Regions from separate parts of the Alkalihalobacillus phoenicis genome, predicted to be linked through region 1. Evidence: a T-box and tRNA genes for the amino acid it is inferred to sense, from the RefSeq annotation. Region 1 holds a T-box; the other holds one or more tRNA genes.
What was found. A T-box is a leader RNA that pairs with one kind of tRNA and senses whether it is charged. The one in region 1 lies ahead of AA0017_RS06605 (tryptophan--tRNA ligase), so its partner is inferred to be a tRNA-Trp.
Positions count from the first base shown of each region.

Region 2: it has a tRNA-Trp gene. The T-box ahead of AA0017_RS06605 (tryptophan--tRNA ligase) is inferred to sense a tRNA for this amino acid. The anticodon was not compared.

Region 1 is NZ_CP154853.1:1,389,309-1,398,566, reverse strand. It holds gene AA0017_RS06625 (DUF3866 family protein) at 1-107, opposite strand, end outside; gene AA0017_RS06620 (TlpA family protein disulfide reductase) at 847-1,374, opposite strand; gene AA0017_RS06615 (SPFH domain-containing protein) at 1,653-3,215, opposite strand; gene AA0017_RS06610 (NfeD family protein) at 3,240-3,764, opposite strand; T-box leader at 4,001-4,250, shown strand; gene AA0017_RS06605 (tryptophan--tRNA ligase) at 4,309-5,310, shown strand; gene AA0017_RS06600 (SDR family oxidoreductase) at 5,615-6,253, opposite strand; gene AA0017_RS06595 (1,2-dihydroxy-3-keto-5-methylthiopentene dioxygenase) at 6,421-6,951, opposite strand; gene AA0017_RS06590 (methylthioribulose 1-phosphate dehydratase) at 6,929-7,579, opposite strand; partial or broken gene AA0017_RS06585 (2-hydroxy-3-keto-5-methylthiopentenyl-1-phosphate phosphatase) at 7,576-8,238, opposite strand; gene AA0017_RS06580 (2,3-diketo-5-methylthiopentyl-1-phosphate enolase) at 8,235-9,258, opposite strand, start outside.
Region 2 is NZ_CP154853.1:2,775,081-2,784,338, forward strand. It holds gene AA0017_RS13190 (NupC/NupG family nucleoside CNT transporter) at 1-929, opposite strand, end outside; tRNA gene AA0017_RS13195 (tRNA-Arg) at 1,899-1,975, opposite strand; tRNA gene AA0017_RS13200 (tRNA-Leu) at 1,979-2,067, opposite strand; tRNA gene AA0017_RS13205 (tRNA-Cys) at 2,105-2,178, opposite strand; tRNA gene AA0017_RS13210 (tRNA-Gly) at 2,185-2,259, opposite strand; tRNA gene AA0017_RS13215 (tRNA-Gln) at 2,264-2,338, opposite strand; tRNA gene AA0017_RS13220 (tRNA-His) at 2,356-2,431, opposite strand; tRNA gene AA0017_RS13225 (tRNA-Trp) at 2,443-2,516, opposite strand; tRNA gene AA0017_RS13230 (tRNA-Tyr) at 2,524-2,608, opposite strand; tRNA gene AA0017_RS13235 (tRNA-Thr) at 2,679-2,751, opposite strand; tRNA gene AA0017_RS13240 (tRNA-Phe) at 2,759-2,834, opposite strand; tRNA gene AA0017_RS13245 (tRNA-Asp) at 2,862-2,938, opposite strand; tRNA gene AA0017_RS13250 (tRNA-Met) at 2,974-3,050, opposite strand; tRNA gene AA0017_RS13255 (tRNA-Val) at 3,073-3,148, opposite strand; tRNA gene AA0017_RS13260 (tRNA-Glu) at 3,301-3,375, opposite strand; tRNA gene AA0017_RS13265 (tRNA-Ser) at 3,407-3,500, opposite strand; tRNA gene AA0017_RS13270 (tRNA-Asn) at 3,511-3,585, opposite strand; rRNA gene rrf (5S ribosomal RNA) at 3,595-3,710, opposite strand; rRNA gene AA0017_RS13280 (23S ribosomal RNA) at 3,923-6,863, opposite strand; rRNA gene AA0017_RS13285 (16S ribosomal RNA) at 7,289-8,839, opposite strand; gene AA0017_RS13290 (nucleotidyltransferase-like protein) at 9,143-9,258, opposite strand, start outside.

The DNA.
Region 1 (9,258 bases):
GCCTTATATAAAATCGCCTTTTTTGAAAACTGATCCGTCTCGAGCCACTGTACCTGCTTATCCTCACTAATAACCCGAAGGACTTTTACCAGCTCCTCACGATACATATACTCACCCGCCCTAATCCCAGAATACTACTAGCATATCTCAAATTTATGGAATTTATGATCTGAAATGAAAAAGTAAAGCTAAGGACAAACAAGTATTACTCATATTGGAGAATGATGAGGAAACGGAAAAGCCTCTTGCAGAATGGCTCAAACTCTTTAATCTGAATGTTCCATGCACTTGGCGTTTATGCGACCTTTACTTTGACGTCGAACTCTCCGCTTATTCGGCTTATTCTTTCCAGCTCGCTTTGCTTTTACGTCGAACCCTCTCTTATTCGGCTTATTCTTTCCTACTCGCTTTGCTTTTACGTCGAACCCTCTCTTATTCGGCTTATTCTTTCCAGCTCGCTTTGCTTTGACGTCGAACCCTCTCTTATTCGGCTTATTCTTTCCAGCTCGCTTTGCTTTGACGTCGAACCCTCCGCCTATTCAGCTTATTTTTTCCAGCTCGCTTTGCCTTTACGTCGAACCCTCTCTTATTCAGCTTATTTTTTCCAGCTCGCTTTACTTTGACGTCGAACCCTCTCTTATTCGGCTTATTCTTTCCTACTCGTTTTACTTTTACGTCGAACTCCCTCTTATTCGGCTTATTCTTTCCAGCTCGCTTTACTTTTACGTCGAACTCTCCGCTTATTCGGCTTATTCTTTCCAGCTCGCTTTGCTTTTACGTCGAATTAATCTAGCCCCCTAATTCCCGCTCTCTTTTCAAAAAAAAAAAGAAAGCAGTACATATATACTACTCTCTTTTAGACAACAAAGGCTCAATACTATGTTCGAGCATTTCTTTATTCACTTCACCTTTAAAAACATCTTTAATAATACCTTCTTGATTAATCACATACGTCCTCGGAAATCCAGTTGTAATATGATATTCTTCATATACCTTACCTTCCTCATCAAAAAAGACAGGTAACGTTAATCCAATTTCTTCTATAAATTCAGGAGCATCCGTTAAAGTTCGTTCAAACTTTTGCATATTAATCGTTAATACTGTGACATCATTGCCGTACTCTTCATCTATCTCCATTAAATCCGGCATTTCTCTAATACACGGTTCACACCACGAAGCCCAAGCATTCAATACAATGACATCACCAAAAAAATCACTTAAACTTTTTGTCTCCTCTTTATACATTGGCAATGTAAAATCAATCGCTTCCATACCTGGTTCATTTCCTACCTCAATTCGGTCTGTTATAAAAAAAGTCACAACAATCCCGATAATAGCTGCTGTAATTATGATAATTGTTACGAGCTTATTCACTTATGCGTCCCCCTCAAATATCCTACTATCTCATTATAGAAATAGAAGAGAAACGGAGCAAGTATATGGAGTGACTATTTTGTTACAGCTTAGATCCACGGTCCCCCTTAGACGGAGGCATCTACCCAAAATCATTTCTAATCCAAACCTTCAACCACATAAAAAAGCTAATGAAAGCCACTAGTTAGCCTTCATTAGCTCCTATTTATTTAGTTTGTCTTTGATTCATTTGAATATAAACGAAAACTCTCAAACTCTATTATCCTACGACTTATTTTTTAAGAGGCATCCTCGGTAGAATCATTTTTAGCTTTTAAGTCCTGAGTAGGATCATTTTTAGTCTTTAATTCCTCAGATAACTGGTCAATCGACTGTTTCACATTCCCTTTTCCAGAGAAATTTTCAATCAGTTCCTTGACATCAATACCAGATGATTCTTTTAAAGTTGTTTGTAGAGTAGACATTAAGTCCGTCGCATAGGACGTTACTTTATTAGCCCCACTCCCTTCACCATTTCCACCTGTATCCACAACCGTAATCTTATCAATATTAGAAAGCGGACTCGCAATTTCTTTTGCGTAATTAGGTAACATTTCCAAGATCATATCAAGCATAGCCGCTTGACCGTACATTTCAAATGCTTCAGCAATTTTCTCTTTCGCTTCGGCTTCGGCAAGACCTTTAAGTCGGATAACTTCGGCTTCACTTTCCCCTTTTGCTCTTTCCGCTTCGGCATGTGCTAAACCATCGACACGTACCTTCTCAGCTTCTGCTTTTGCCATTGCTTCCACACGATATTTCTCGGCATCGGCTTCTGTAACTTGTTTCCACTTCGTTGCTTCTGCCGCCTGTTCAACAGCATAACGATCGGCATCGGCTTTTTTCTTCACTTCTGAATCATATTGACGCTCTCGTCTTTGAATCTCTTTTTCTTCTAATTCAATTTGTTTTTGACGCTCAATAATTTGAACTTGCATTTGTTGCTCCGTTACTTCCTGTTTCGCTCTTGCCTCTTCCAAGTGATACGATTGGTCTGCTCTCGCTTTTGCTTTATCTTGCTCTGTTCTGAATTCTGCAACTTTTAATTGATTCACTTTTTCCGCTTCGGCAATTTCTGTCGCTCTTTCTAATTCAGAGCGTTTGGCTTCTTTGCTTGCTTCCGCTTGTTTAATTCTTGTTTCCTTCTCCGCTTCAGCTGTTGCAATATCAGCGTCTCGTTTAATTTGAGCAATTCTTGGCTTACCAAGTGACTCTAAATAACCATTGTTATCTCGTAAATCTTTAATCGTAAAGGAAACGATGATAAGACCCATTTTTGCTAAATCTTGTGAAGCTACTTTCTGAACCTCTTGTGAAAAACGCTCACGATTTCGATAAATCTCTTCTACCGTCATCGTCCCTAAAATGGAACGCAAATGACCTTCTAGTACTTCCTTCGCTTCTTGCTCACGCTCTGCTTTAGGTTTTCCTAAATATTGTTCCGCAGCTGTAGCAATTTCTCCAATCGAGCTACCAATTTTAATGATTGCAGTTCCATCGGCAATAACCGGAACACCTTGCTCCGTATAAACTTCTGGCGTTTGTACATCTAGTTTACTAGATAATAGTGTTAGTGGTTCCGCTTGTTGGAAAACAGGCAAGACAAACGTACCACCACCACGAACAATTTTTATTTTATTACCGATCGCATCGGTATTAACATTTTTTGAACCTAAAAAACTTCCTGTCACGATTAACGCTTCATCGGGACCAGCCGTTCGATATTTCGTAACAAAAACAGCTACTAATGCAATCACAATCGCAACTACTAAACCTATAACAATAAAAGGTGCTTCTAACATTTTTTAGCCTCCACTATCCATTTTTTATACATCTAATTGCTCGTTTTCTCGCTCTGCTACATAGAGAATTCCTGCTTGAATATCAATCACAATCACTTCTGTACCTGAAGCAATCGCTGGACCTTCAAAGCTTTTAGCTGACCTTGAGATATGACCACTATGATCTCTAATCATGATTTCACCAAAACCGTCCTCTGGAATCGAAATAATAACCTCAGCAATTCGTCCGCGTAAATCATCTTCACTATAACCTAACGTCGCCTCTGCATTGGATAATGGCACAAGAATAAAAACATTTAATAATGTGACTAACAGTAAGGCAACCCCAATCGAAATCGCGATAATAACAAAGGAATTAATCGGTAAAAACTCTAATAAATATCCAGAAGCACAGAAAAAGGTAAGAAATGACAGAACGAGTACAGGGTTGAAAATTCCATCAAGAAACCCAAGAATAGCATCTAAAAAATCGCTCAGAAGTAAATAAAGAATCGTAATCGCTGCTCCGATAATTAAACCAATAAAATATATCTGTTGGATATCCTCCATGGTTCTCCTCCTCTCGTTCTCATAATTGGAAATCCTTTAGCGTAATTAAAAGGTCTTCCTATGTAGGCAATACCTCCCTTCATTTGTATTTATTAACTAATAATCTATACGTTCTAGTTTAAAAAATGTTTCAGTTGAACACAATTAAATTTTAAAAATTTATTTTATTTTAATTTTCAAAAAGGCTTGCATTCTCATTTTATTTCCATTACAATCAATAAAAATTCAAATATATGGATAAAGCATAGATAAAGAAGAGTAAACAATTTGCGGCAGTTAAGAGAGCTGGTGGTTGGTGTGAATCAGTCTGCAACAATTGTTGAATGGGCTTTGGAGCTTTCAGGCTGAACGAATAGTAGGACTTGACGAAACGCCTTATCGTTACAAAAGGCAGCGTATCGAAATGATCTTTATTTCCGTACGTCGATAAGTGCGTTTTTTAATAAAAACGAACAAAGGTGGTACCACGGGTCTCCCGTCCTTTTTTTGAGGACGGGAGACTTTTTTATTTATATAATGAAAAAACCTAAAAGGGGATAAGAGGATGAAGCGAATTATAACTGGAATTAAACCAACAGGAAACATTCATATTGGAAATTTTGCTGGGGCGGTTAAACCAGCTCTTAACTTCATGGAAGATAATCAACTTGAGCCTTTCTATTTTATTGCGAATATGCATGCTTTAAATTCTGTTAAAGATGCACAACTATTAAAAAAACAGACATTAGAAGTGGCCGCGACCTGGATTGCACTTGGGTTAGATCCAAAAAAAGCGACCTTTTATCGACAGTCAGATATTCCTGAATTATTGGAGTTAAACTGGATTTTGTCAAACTTAACAGCAAAAGGGCTGATGAACCGTGCTCATGCTTATAAAGCAATTGTTGATAAAAATAAACGGGCCAATATTGATACGGACACAGGTGTGAACATGGGTCTCTTTAACTACCCTATTTTAATGTCTGCCGATATATTAATCTTTAATGCTGATATCGTTCCAGTTGGCAAAGATCAAATCCAACATATTGAAATTGCCCGTGATTTAGCTGACCATTTTAACCAAACTTATGGAAAAACATTTACATTACCAAACTATTTTATTGAAAAAGAAGTCGCCGTCTTACCTGGGCTGGATGGTCGTAAAATGAGTAAAAGTTATCAAAATACAATTCCACTCTTCTCTGAACCAAAGACTTTAAAGAAGTTAATTAAGCAAGTAAAGACAGATTCATCATCACCAACTGAAAGAAAAGACTACTCCTCCTCTCCTTTGTTTACGATGTATCAAACTTTTGCTACGGCAAGTGAAACGATAGAAATGAAAGAACATTACGAAAAAGGAATCGGTTGGGGAGAAGTAAAAGAGGCCCTCTATACAGTCATGAATCGAGAATTAGAGAAACCAAGAGTTAAATATAAAGAATTAATCGCCCATCCAGCCGAAATTGAAAAAGTCTTAGCAGTGGGGGCCGAAAAAGCTCGAACTCATTCGGCAAAAAAATTAACGGAAATCAAAGAAACAATCGGGTTACTATCATTGTATTAAATGTGCGGAAACTATAAAATCAAGAGCTTCTAAGTTAAATCGCACCAAAATCTGGCACAGGACGAGTCTTCATTACTAATTCACAGTTATTTCGCACCCTAATCCGGATCAGAGTGGATTCTCATTACCTATTCACTGCTATTCGAACCCTAATCCGGATCAGCTCACATTTTCATTACCTATTTAACTATTATCCGCCACATCTGAATGAAAAAACGAGTGACGGTCTACCGTCACTCGAAACTCCTCTATATTTAGAAGCACTTTCTATTTAGCCACTTTTTTTATTAACTCATATTTCCTTTTAGACTTTATTTAAGGCTGATTCAATTTCTTCTTCCCCATTTAAAATTTCAAAGGTTTTGCGATACGTATTTTCTTTTTCTAGCACGGAAACGAGTACTTTAGCAACATCTGCTCTCGTAATCGTATTATCACGATTTTTAATTTCTTCTTCCAATTTAATCTTACCTAAAGGTTCGTCATTACTTAACGAGCCTGGACGAACGATCGTATAATTTAAATTACTTCTTTTTAAATGATCATCAGCTAATTTTTTTGCTACTAAGTAATGACGAATTCGGTCACTCTTATCAGGGTCAACCGTTCCCATTGAGCTCAGCATGACAAAACGTTTTATCTTATGTTTAATCGTTTCATCCACAACCTTTATCGCTCCCCATAAATCAATTAAGATCGTCTTATCAGCACCCGTTGTACCACCCGATCCAGCCGCAAAAATAACAGCATCGATGCCTTCGAAGGCATGAGAAAAATCCTGCTCTAAATCAGCCAATATAACTTCATCAGCTCCAATCTTTTTCAATAAATCAGCTTGTTCTTTCTTTCGAATCATTGCATATGTAGTGTGGCCTTGATCTTTTAATTCCTTAATCGCTTCTTTTGCTACCTGTCCATTTGCGCCAACTAATAGTACATTCACATTATCAACTCCTTAACCATGTTCTACCCGATATGAATAAATTTAAACTCAACACCCTTTTCATACGAATGTGACTCCCCTAAAAACCACATCCATTTTTGCAAATGTGAAAATAAACAAAGAGTTAGGCAATCATTTAATTGACCCAACTCTTATCCATAAACTTCTTATGAAGGTTGCTCCTCTTTATCGTAAACAGGAACCCATCCTTCTTTTGTTTTAAATATACGAACCGCAACGACTTTACGATCCTCTTGTAAAGTAAAGTAATGACGATAATACTCTGGTACAGAAATCAGATCACCTGGCTCAAGTTCAACATCAAACCATCTTTTATCTTTGCTTTCAATCGCAAATATACCATGACCACTGACGATAAAACGAACTTCATCATCTGTATGATGGTGCTCATTTAAGAAGTTCTTTAAAAGGTCATCTAAATTCGGTGTTGAATCAGATAAAGAAATAACATCTGCCGTTAGATAGCCTCGACGTGCAGAAATATCAGCAATTTCATTCTTATAAACGTCTAAAATTTCTTCTTTGTTTTCATCTGTTAACGTGAAGTTTTCCACTAAATGCTCGGGTAAATTACCTGTTCCCCACTGTTCATAAATAACATCTTGTGCCTCTAAATAGGAAACTAATTCCTCTCCTGCGATTCTTTCGTCATTATCATGAAAACGTAACGTTGCCATTTTCAATTCCTCCTCTAATTAATTGTTTATATTGTAATTGTCGTAAGTGAAACGAACATAGAAATTCAAATGCTTCAAGGTGTTTTTTAGCTTCAAAACCCGTTCGTCCCCAGACGGTAATACCATGATTACGAATGAGTACACCTTTTACTTCAGGTGTGATTTGAGCGGCTAACTTTTTCGCTAAGGTGGGAATATGAGCATGATTTTCAATAATCGGTAAGTTGATTTCGCCATCCTCTTCCCAAATGCCAAATGCTTTAATTAATTCTTGCCCTTTAAATGTGATAAAACCTTTGTCTCCATACAAATCTGAAATGAGATTATTATCCAATGTATGAATATGCAAACTACAGCCCGCATCCGTTTTTTGATAGATTTCAGTATGTAAAAGCGTTTCGGCTGAAGGTTTTAAGTGTGTTTTCTCAACCGCTATACCCGATTCATTGACGAGTAAAAAATCTTCATCTGTTCTTTTACGTTTATCTTTGCCGCTTGCTGTCACTAAAAAAGTAAGCGGATCAGAGCTTATTTTTATCGATAAATTCCCACTCGTTCCTGGAAACCAATCCCTTGCTGCTAGTTCATCTTTAATATCTGCAAGTTCGTTCCAACGCTCATCACTCATAATGTTACCTCCTTACTTTTTAATTGCTCAACAATTTCGTGGAAATTTTCAAACGATGAATAAGGCAATTGTAATTCCTCACATTTTTCCTTTAAAAAATCACGAGCAAAAACATAATCGGCTAATTTTGCTGCTTCAAAATCAGTGACAGAATCACCAATCACAATTTTATAATAATCGTCATCAGAAAATTTTCTTAATATCGTCGGCTTACAACAACCACAATCCTTTGCACAAAACGAATCACAAGCATTTGGCTACGTAATGATCAGCTTTTCAGTTGAATCATCATGACCATTGCAATAAATGGAACTAGCCGCAATGGAAAAGGGCTCAAGGATGGGATAAACAAAAAAGTCTATTCCTCCACTTACGACGTAAAAGGGGATGTTTTGCTCCTTTGTATAATCCAATAATTGCCTAAATCCATCTCGAATCACGACAGTATCTAATAAATAGGTAAGTATTGCTTCCTTTTTCTCACTTGGAATAAGAGAAAAAAGCTTACCAACACCTTCTTTTATAGAAATTTCTTGGTTTAAAATCTTATTCTTAATTTGCTCCGATTCCGGTGGGGCAAATTGTTTCATTAAAGCAATGATATTATCGGTTTCTGTAATCGTGCCATCGAAATCACAAAAGATAACCGGCTTCCTCATGGTTTTAAATAGCCCCATGCATCTATCGCTTTTTTCAATGCGTCACTATTCTCCGACACTTCTGGTAAACTCTTTCCTTCTAAAACTCCATCTATAGCATCACGGAATGCCCTACCACCGGCCGCTGCCCCATCTGGATGCCCGTGAATTCCTCCCCCAGCATTAATCACAATGTCGTGACCAAAGTCTTTGATGATCTTTTCTGTCATTCCGGCGTGAATCCCTGCTGATGGAACAGGAAAAGCTTGTTTATAAATGTTATCAACCACCTGGAGATTTTGAGTAATTGCATCTGTTTCTCCTTTATCTAAGGCAACACTACCGTATGGGGATGGAAAGAGGACTAAATCCGCTCCTGCCATTCTTAATAACTTCCCTAATAATAAGGAATAAGAAAATCCATAATTCGTAGATGCAGTCATCGCTCCACTGACAGCTGGATGTGCCAATATTGGGACATCGATATCTGGATCTTCTCGTAATGATTGTAAAACGTCTAATCCATAAGCAAAGACATTAAATAATAACGCAGGGGCCCCGAGATCAACTGCCTCTTTGGCTCTTTCCTTTAATTCAAACGTTCTTCCCGTTAGATTAACCGCATAAAGGGGACGATGACCAGTTGCTGCAGCCGCTTCCGTTATGGCCGCCAATCCGACTGGAACTCTTTCGACTAATGGTGTTAACTCATTTTCAAATAAAATCTCATCATCTTTAACAAAATCAACTCCTCCAAGAGCTTGGACGAGCATTTGTTCATGTAAAGAATCTAAGGAACGACCTATGGCCGCTTTAAAAATACTCATTAAAAGAGGACGATTTTGAACATCAACAATTTCACGAACACCTTCAATCCCATATCTCGGACCGGGAAAATAGGTTTTTAATTCAGGTGAAAAATCTAAATCGATTAATTTGACTTGACCATCTAATGAAAGTTTGCCAAAAGTTGTTGTTAATATAGCTGGTAAATCGGCACTGAAGTTCGCACTAGGATAAGTTATCGTAATAAGACCCTTA
Region 2 (9,258 bases), 1.4 Mb from region 1:
AAGCCGAACCAACCACCGATTCCGGAAAGAATTCCATTCATTAAAGCAATTAAAGCGATAAATGCAAGCAACATTGCTCCTACATTTAAAGCAAGCATTAAACCATCAGATGCTCCTCTTGCCGCTGCATCAATTACATTGGCTGGTTTTTCCTCTTCCACCTCTATTTTTTCTTCAAGTGGAAGATCTTGTTGTATTTCAGCTGTAGCTGCTGTTTCAAGTTCTTGCTGCGTTTCAATTGTATTGGCAGCCATTCTCAGCTCCGTTACTGTTTCTGTTTCAGGTACGATAATTTTAGCAATAATTAAACCGGCTGGTGCTGCCATAAAGCTAGCTGCTAAAAGATATTCAAGTGGAACGCCCAATAATGAATACCCGATTAGGACTGATCCTGCAATAGAAGCAAGACCACCCGTCATAACTGCAAAGAGCTCTGATTGGGTTAACTTTGCAATGTATGGACGGATAACAAGTGGAGCTTCTGTTTGACCAACAAAAATATTTGCAGCAGCGGACATCGATTCTGCCTGGCTTGTCCCAAGTAACTTTGAAAGCCCTCCGCCAATAATTTTAATAAACCATTGCATAATTCCGAGATAATACAGGACAGAAATAAGCGATGAAAAAAAGATAATAACGGTTAAAACTTGAAATGCAAAAATAAAGCCGATACTTTCATTACCAATCAACCCACCAAATAAGAAACCAATTCCTTCATTTGTATAATTAATAATGTCTTGAATTTTCAAAGCCAACCAACTTAGAATTTTTTGCCCAGTTTCCCATTTTAAAACAATAAATGCAAAGGAGAGTTGAATCATTAGACCTCCTATTATCGTACGAAGATTTATTCTCTTTTTATTGTTTGATAATAAAAAGGCAAGGCTTAATACAAAAAATATACCTAAGATTCCCCAAATAACATTCATAATGAATCTCCTTCATTTTTAATACAAGAACGTCAGATCATCTAGAAACCCACTTATAAATTCGCTTGACTTCAGATGTCAGACCTCTTGTTCGCAAAAAAATTTACTGATGTAAAATTAAATATCTATCGATTAACACTTTTCGTACTTCCAATCTCTTACCCAAAAGCCAAATCATTATTTTTTCTATAAATGTCCTAAAATCCATCTCCTTTTGTTTTGAGTTTTTAAAATTCACTCCCTTTGAAAACCTTTTCACTTATTTTTATCATCAGACGTCAGACGTCATATCTTTTAAAAACTATCCTTTTTAATAATACAAGAAGTGTTCCCACTTTTCAACCTTGATTTCATTACTTCTATAGTGAAGAAGTCATTTCTTTAACAAGTAATAAGAAGTTATCCCTTACCTTCTCTGTTCATATACACCTTGGATCAAGGGAAAGAACAAAAACTTCGGCCTCTTGTTCTCCCATTTGTCCTCCAGCTCCAATCGGCAGATGCGTATGAAATCCACTCTTACCGTACGGGTACTCAAACTCGTTTATTAAAGCGTCTTGATGCCCTTGATTTAAATCGAAAAGACTTATATAGTCAAGGAATTAATGAAATGAAAAAGTAATTTTTGATTTAGCTGAAACTTTAGATCTACCTGTTGCTGGTGGCAGTGATACCCATCACAACTGAGCTAACGCCGTAAAGAAATCACGAACAAGTAAACACCTCGGCTCCGATTCAATAAATTGAAGAAAAGCAGCAGTAAGAAGATTCCTTACTGCTGCTTTTTACAGCTACCGATCAGCCACTTTTAAATCATTTATGGAATAACTAGCGGTTATGCTAATAAAAAAAGCGACTGCTCTCTCATAAAAGAACAAGTCGCCTATCATTTTTTATCAATCTGTTATGTTATGGATTTGAATAAATAAAAAAACGATCTCTTTTCAGAATCGTTTGTGTTAAATAAAATGGCGCGCCCTGAGAGATTCGAACTCCCGACCTTTTGATTCGTAGTCAAACACTCTATCCAGCTGAGCTAAGGGCGCATATGGTGCCGAGGGCCGGACTTGAACCGGCACGGTAGTCACCTACCGCAGGATTTTAAGTCCTGTGTGTCTGCCAATTCCACCACCCCGGCATTTTAGGTATGTAGGCAGATATAAAGAAATAATCGATGGAGGCGGCACCCGGATTTGAACCGGGGATAAAGGTTTTGCAGACCCGTGCCTTACCCCTTGGCTATGCCGCCATCAATTGGAGCGGAAGACGGGATTCGAACCCGCGACCCCCACCTTGGCAAGGTGGTGTTCTACCACTGAACTACTTCCGCATATTGGCTGGGCTAGCTGGATTCGAACCAACGCATGACGGAATCAAAATCCGTTGCCTTACCGCTTGGCCATAGCCCAATATTTCAAAAGAAAAATGGGGCGACTGATGGGAATCGAACCCACGAATGTCGGAACCACAATCCGATGTGTTAACCACTTCACCACAATCGCCATATTAAATTTGGCAGGGGCAGTAGGAATTGAACCCACACCAAAGGTTTTGGAGACCTTCGTTCTACCTTTAAACTATGCCCCTACATAAATGGTGGAGGGGGACGGATTCGAACCGCCGAACCCTTAGGGAGCGGATTTACAGTCCGCCGCGTTTAGCCACTTCGCTACCCCTCCAAACGACACTATTTATAATACCTCAATTGCTATAAAAAATCAACAACTTTTTATTATAAATTTTTTAGAGTGCCGGCCAGAGGACTTGAACCCCCAACCTACTGATTACAAGTCAGTTGCTCTACCAATTGAGCTAGGCCGGCATTAGAATGGTGGCTTGGGACGGAATCGAACCGCCGACACATGGATTTTCAGTCCATTGCTCTACCGACTGAGCTACCAAGCCAAATATGTATTTTATATTATGATATAATGGCGGTCCGGACGGGACTCGAACCCGCGACCTCCTGCGTGACAGGCAGGCATTCTAACCAACTGAACTACCGGACCAAGTATAAATTGGTTATATTACTATAAATAAATATTGGTTGCGGGGGACGGATTTGAACCATCGACCTTCGGGTTATGAGCCCGACGAGCTACCAGACTGCTCCACCCCGCGATATTATTAAGATAAATTTAAATGGTGGAGGATGACGGGATCGAACCGCCGACCCCCTGCTTGTAAGGCAGGTGCTCTCCCAGCTGAGCTAATCCTCCATATTTGTCTTCAGATAAGCTTCAAATCTCTTCGTCTAGTTCGTGTTTCTCTTTCAGTCACGTACGATGTACGCTCCTTCTTTCGAACACTTCCTATCCTCGACCTTTTCGCTTCTCTTTGACAACTGCCTTTTAGGCTTCAGTTTAAAAGTTGGTGACCCGTACGGGATTCGAACCCGTGTTACCGCCGTGAAAGGGCGGTGTCTTAACCGCTTGACCAACGGGCCATCTGTTATTTATATAAATCCGAGTATTTTCTGGCGGAGAGCGAGGGATTCGAACCCTCGAGACGGTTCTACACCGCCTACACGATTTCCAATCGTGCTCCTTCGGCCAACTCGGACAGCTCTCCGAATAAATCTTGGCTCCACAGGTAGGACTCGAACCTACGACCGATCGGTTAACAGCCGATTGCTCTACCACTGAGCTACTGTGGAATAATATATGCCTGGCAACGTCCTACTCTCACAGGGGGAAGCCCCCAACTACCATCGGCGCTGAAGAGCTTAACGGCCGTGTTCGGCATGGGAACGGGTGTGACCTCTTCGCTATCGCCACCAGACTTTTTTTGGCTTCAGATAACCGGCGAACTTCTTCGTCAGCTTCCCTCCTTCAGTCATGTCGTGTACGGGTGTACACTTCATTCTTTCAGTCAGTCGCTTCCTCGAATTTCTTGGTTCTCTTTGCCAAATCAATTCTTGATGAAATTTATTCTTTTGTTTGAGAGTTCTCTCAAAACTAGATAATCGATAAAACATGATGTCAAGAATAATAATGGATAAGTCCTCGACCGATTAGTATCTGTCAGCTCCACGTGTCGCCACGCTTCCACACCAGACCTATCAACCTCATCATCTCTAAGGGGTCTTACTGGATTAACTCCATGGGAAATCTCATCTTGAGGGGGGCTTCATGCTTAGATGCTTTCAGCACTTATCCCTTCCACACGTAGCTACCCAGCGATGCTCCTGGCGGAACAACTGGTACACCAGCGGTGTGTCCATCCCGGTCCTCTCGTACTAAGGACAGCTCCTCTCAAATTTCCTGCGCCCGCGACGGATAGGGACCGAACTGTCTCACGACGTTCTGAACCCAGCTCGCGTACCGCTTTAATGGGCGAACAGCCCAACCCTTGGGACCTACTTCAGCCCCAGGATGCGATGAGCCGACATCGAGGTGCCAAACCTCCCCGTCGATGTGGACTCTTGGGGGAGATAAGCCTGTTATCCCCAGGGTAGCTTTTATCCGTTGAGCGATGGCCCTTCCATGCGGAACCACCGGATCACTAAGCCCGACTTTCGTCCCTGCTCGACTTGTAGGTCTCGCAGTCAAGCTCCCTTTTGCCTTTGCACTCTACGAATGATTTCCAACCATTCTGAGGGAACCTTTGGGCGCCTCCGTTACTGTTTAGGAGGCGACCGCCCCAGTCAAACTGCCCACCTGACACTGTCCCTGAACCGGATCACGGTCCGAGGTTAGAATGTCAGCACAGTCAGGGTAGTATCCCACCGACGCCTCCACCGAAGCTAGCGCTCCGGCTTCCAAGGCTCCTACCTATCCTGTACAAACTGTACCAACATCCAATATCAAGCTACAGTAAAGCTCCATGGGGTCTTTCCGTCCTGTCGCGGGTAACCTGCATCTTCACAGGTACTATAATTTCACCGGGTCTCTCGTTGAGACAGTATCCAAATCGTTACACCATTCGTGCGGGTCGGAACTTACCCGACAAGGAATTTCGCTACCTTAGGACCGTTATAGTTACGGCCGCCGTTTACTGGGGCTTCAATTCAGAGCTTCTCCCGTAAGGGATAACCCCTCCTCTTAACCTTCCAGCACCGGGCAGGTGTCAGCCCCTATACTTCGCCTTGCGGCTTCGCAGAGACCTGTGTTTTTGCTAAACAGTCGCTTGGATCTTTTCACTGCGGCTCTCTCAGGCTATTCACCTTAATAGAGCACCCCTTCTCCCGAAGTTACGGGGTCATTTTGCCGAGTTCCTTAACGAGAGTTCTCCCGAGCGTCTTAGAATTCTCTTCTCGCCTACCTGTGTCGGTTTACGGTACGGGCACCTCTCACCTCGCTAGAGGCTTTTCTTGGCAGTGTAGAATCAGGAACTTCGGTACTAAATTTCCCTCGCCATCACAGCTCAGCCTTCATGAGAAGCGGATTTGCCTACTTCTCAGCCTAACTGCTTGGACGCACATATCCATCAGTGCGCTTACCCTATCTTTCTGCGTCCCCCCATTACTCAAACGGTGAGGAGGTGGTACAGGAATTTCAACCTGTTGTCCATCGCCTACGCTTTTCAGCCTCGGCTTAGGTCCCGACTAACCCTGAGCGGACGAGCCTTCCTCAGGAAACCTTGGGCTTTCGACGGAGGGGATTCTCACCCCTCTTTTCGCTACTCATACCGGCATTCTCACTTCTAAACGCTCCACCAGTCCTCACGATCTGACTTCGCTGCATTTAGAACGCTCCCCTACCACTTACACCTGAAGGTGTAAATCCATAGCTTCGGTGATACGTTTAGCCCCGGTACATTTTCGGCGCAGAGTCACTCGACCAGTGAGCTATTACGCACTCTTTAAATGGTGGCTGCTTCTAAGCCAACATCCTGGTTGTCTAAGCAACTCCACATCCTTTTCCACTTAACGTATACTTGGGGACCTTAGCTGATGGTCTGGGCTGTTTCCCTCTTGACTACGGATCTTAGCACTCGCAGTCTGACTCCCGAGGATAAGTAATTGGCATTCGGAGTTTGACTGAATTCGGTAATCCTGTGGGGACCCCTAGTCCAATCAGTGCTCTACCTCCAATACTCTCACCTCGAGGCTAGCCCTAAAGCTATTTCGGGGAGAACCAGCTATTTCCGAGTTCGATTGGCATTTCACCCCTACCCACACCTCATCCCCGCATTTTTCAACATGCGTGGGTTCGGGCCTCCATTCAGTGTTACCTGAACTTCACCCTGGACATGGGTAGATCACACGGTTTCGGGTCTACGACGGCGTACTCATTCGCCCTATTCAGACTCGCTTTCGCTACGGCTCCGCTTTATCAGCTTAACCTTGCACGACATCGTAACTCGCCGGTTCATTCTACAAAAGGCACGCTGTCACCCATTAACGGGCTCCAACTAGTTGTAGGCACACGGTTTCAGGATCTCTTTCACTCCCCTTCCGGGGTGCTTTTCACCTTTCCCTCACGGTACTGGTTCACTATCGGTCACTAGGGAGTATTTAGCCTTGGGAGATGGTCCTCCCGGATTCCGACGGGGTTTCACGTGTCCCGCCGTACTCAGGATCCACTCTGGAGGAAACGAAGTTTCGGCTACGGGGTTGTTACCCTCTTCGACGGACCTTTCCAGGTCGCTTCACCTACTTCGTTTCTTTTTGACTCCGTATAGAGTGTCCTACAACCCCAAGAGGCAAGCCTCTTGGTTTGGGCTGATTCCGTTTCGCTCGCCGCTACTCAGGAAATCGCATTTGCTTTCTCTTCCTCTGGGTACTTAGATGTTTCAGTTCCCCAGGTCTGCCTTCTCATACCCTATGTATTCAGATATGGATACCATCCTATTAAAGATGATGGGTTCCCCCATTCGGATATCCCCGGTTCAAAGCTTACTTACAGCTCCCCGAGGCGTTTCGCCGTTCGTCGCGTCCTTCTTCGGCTCCTAGTGCCAAGGCATTCACCGTGCGCCCTTTCTAACTTAACCATTTTGGCTGCAAATCAACGGCGGATTTCTTCGTCAACTTCGCCTTCTCAGTCATGTCACGTACGAGTGTACGCTCCATTCTTTCGAAGCTTCGTTTCCTCGATCTCCTTGTTTCTTTTTGCCAAATTTGACTTCCGATTTTCGATTGCTCGAATCTCTTTGGTCGTATTATCAAAGGTTTGATATGAATTCTTGACATTCTCGTTCGTCTATCGTTATAGACTCCGATGAATTAATCATGTTTATCTTATTATCTAGTTTTCAAAGAACCAATAAATTCCGAGCTCCCTCTCTCTTCTTTACAAAAAGAAAGGATTCTCTTCTTCTATTTATTAGAATGAAGGTTAGTTCATTCAAAACTGAACAAAAGGACCAAAGCGCAAACAACCGAAGTTGTTCGTCGACTAGAGTTAAATACTCCATAGAAAGGAGGTGATCCAGCCGCACCTTCCGATACGGCTACCTTGTTACGACTTCACCCCAATCATCTGTCCCACCTTAGGCGGCTGGCTCCAAAAGGTTACCCCACCGACTTCGGGTGTTACAAACTCTCGTGGTGTGACGGGCGGTGTGTACAAGGCCCGGGAACGTATTCACCGCGGCATGCTGATCCGCGATTACTAGCAATTCCGGCTTCATGTAGGCGAGTTGCAGCCTACAATCCGAACTGAGAATGGCTTTATGGGATTGGCTCGACCTCGCGGTTTTGCTGCCCTTTGTACCATCCATTGTAGCACGTGTGTAGCCCAGGTCATAAGGGGCATGATGATTTGACGTCATCCCCACCTTCCTCCGGTTTGTCACCGGCAGTCACCTTAGAGTGCCCAACTAAATGCTGGCAACTAAGATCAAGGGTTGCGCTCGTTGCGGGACTTAACCCAACATCTCACGACACGAGCTGACGACAACCATGCACCACCTGTCACTTTGTCCCCCGAAGGGGAAAGCTCTATCTCTAGAGTGGTCAAAGGATGTCAAGACCTGGTAAGGTTCTTCGCGTTGCTTCGAATTAAACCACATGCTCCACTGCTTGTGCGGGCCCCCGTCAATTCCTTTGAGTTTCAGCCTTGCGGCCGTACTCCCCAGGCGGAGTGCTTAATGTGTTAACTTCGGCACTAAGGGCATCGAAACCCCTAACACCTAGCACTCATCGTTTACGGCGTGGACTACCAGGGTATCTAATCCTGTTTGCTCCCCACGCTTTCGCGCCTCAGCGTCAGTTACAGACCAGAGAGTCGCCTTCGCCACTGGTGTTCCTCCACATATCTACGCATTTCACCGCTACACGTGGAATTCCACTCTCCTCTTCTGTACTCAAGTCTCCCAGTTTCCAATGACCCCTCGGGGTTGAGCCCCGATATTTCACATCAGACTTAAAAGACCGCCTGCGCGCGCTTTACGCCCAATAATTCCGGACAACGCTTGCCACCTACGTATTACCGCGGCTGCTGGCACGTAGTTAGCCGTGGCTTTCTGGTTAGGTACCGTCAAGGTGCCGACCTATTCGAACGGCACTTGTTCTTCCCTAACAACAGAGCTTTACGATCCGAAAACCTTCATCACTCACGCGGCGTTGCTCCGTCAGACTTTCGTCCATTGCGGAAGATTCCCTACTGCTGCCTCCCGTAGGAGTCTGGGCCGTGTCTCAGTCCCAGTGTGGCCGATCACCCTCTCAGGTCGGCTACGCATCGTCGCCTTGGTAAGCCATTACCTTACCAACTAGCTAATGCGCCGCGGGCCCATCCCATAGTGATAGCCGGAGCCATCTTTTACAAAGGAACCATGTGATTCCTTTGATTATCCGGTATTAGCACCGATTTCTCGATGTTATCCCAGTCTACAGGGCAGGTTGCCCACGTGTTACTCACCCGTCCGCCGCTAACCTCTGGGAGCAAGCTCCCTTTGGTTCGCTCGACTTGCATGTATTAGGCACGCCGCCAGCGTTCGTCCTGAGCCAGGATCAAACTCTCCGTTAAAGGATAAGCTGATTCGCTCATTTTGCTGGCTAGCTTCAGCTTTCACTGAAGTTCCAATTTGCATTGATTTCTCAATGACTAACATTGACGAGATACCTTGTATCTCTTTAATTCGCTTGGCTTTTGTTCAGTTTTCAAAGAACTCATATCGCTCATTGGCGACTTTATTATCTTAACAAATCTGATGTTTTGTGTCAATCATTTTTTATAAAATAATTTTTCGGATAATAAGTCGTTATTTCGTTGTTGTCTCAGCGACAAGTAATAATATATCACACAGAAATAAATTGATCAATACTTTTTTCAAGAAAAATTTATATGATAGCGTAAATGCTCAATTCCATTTGCTTTAGTAGGCTTACACTCAACCCTCATAATCTTTTTTTCAACTAAAAAATTAAGAAATAGCTCCAGATCGA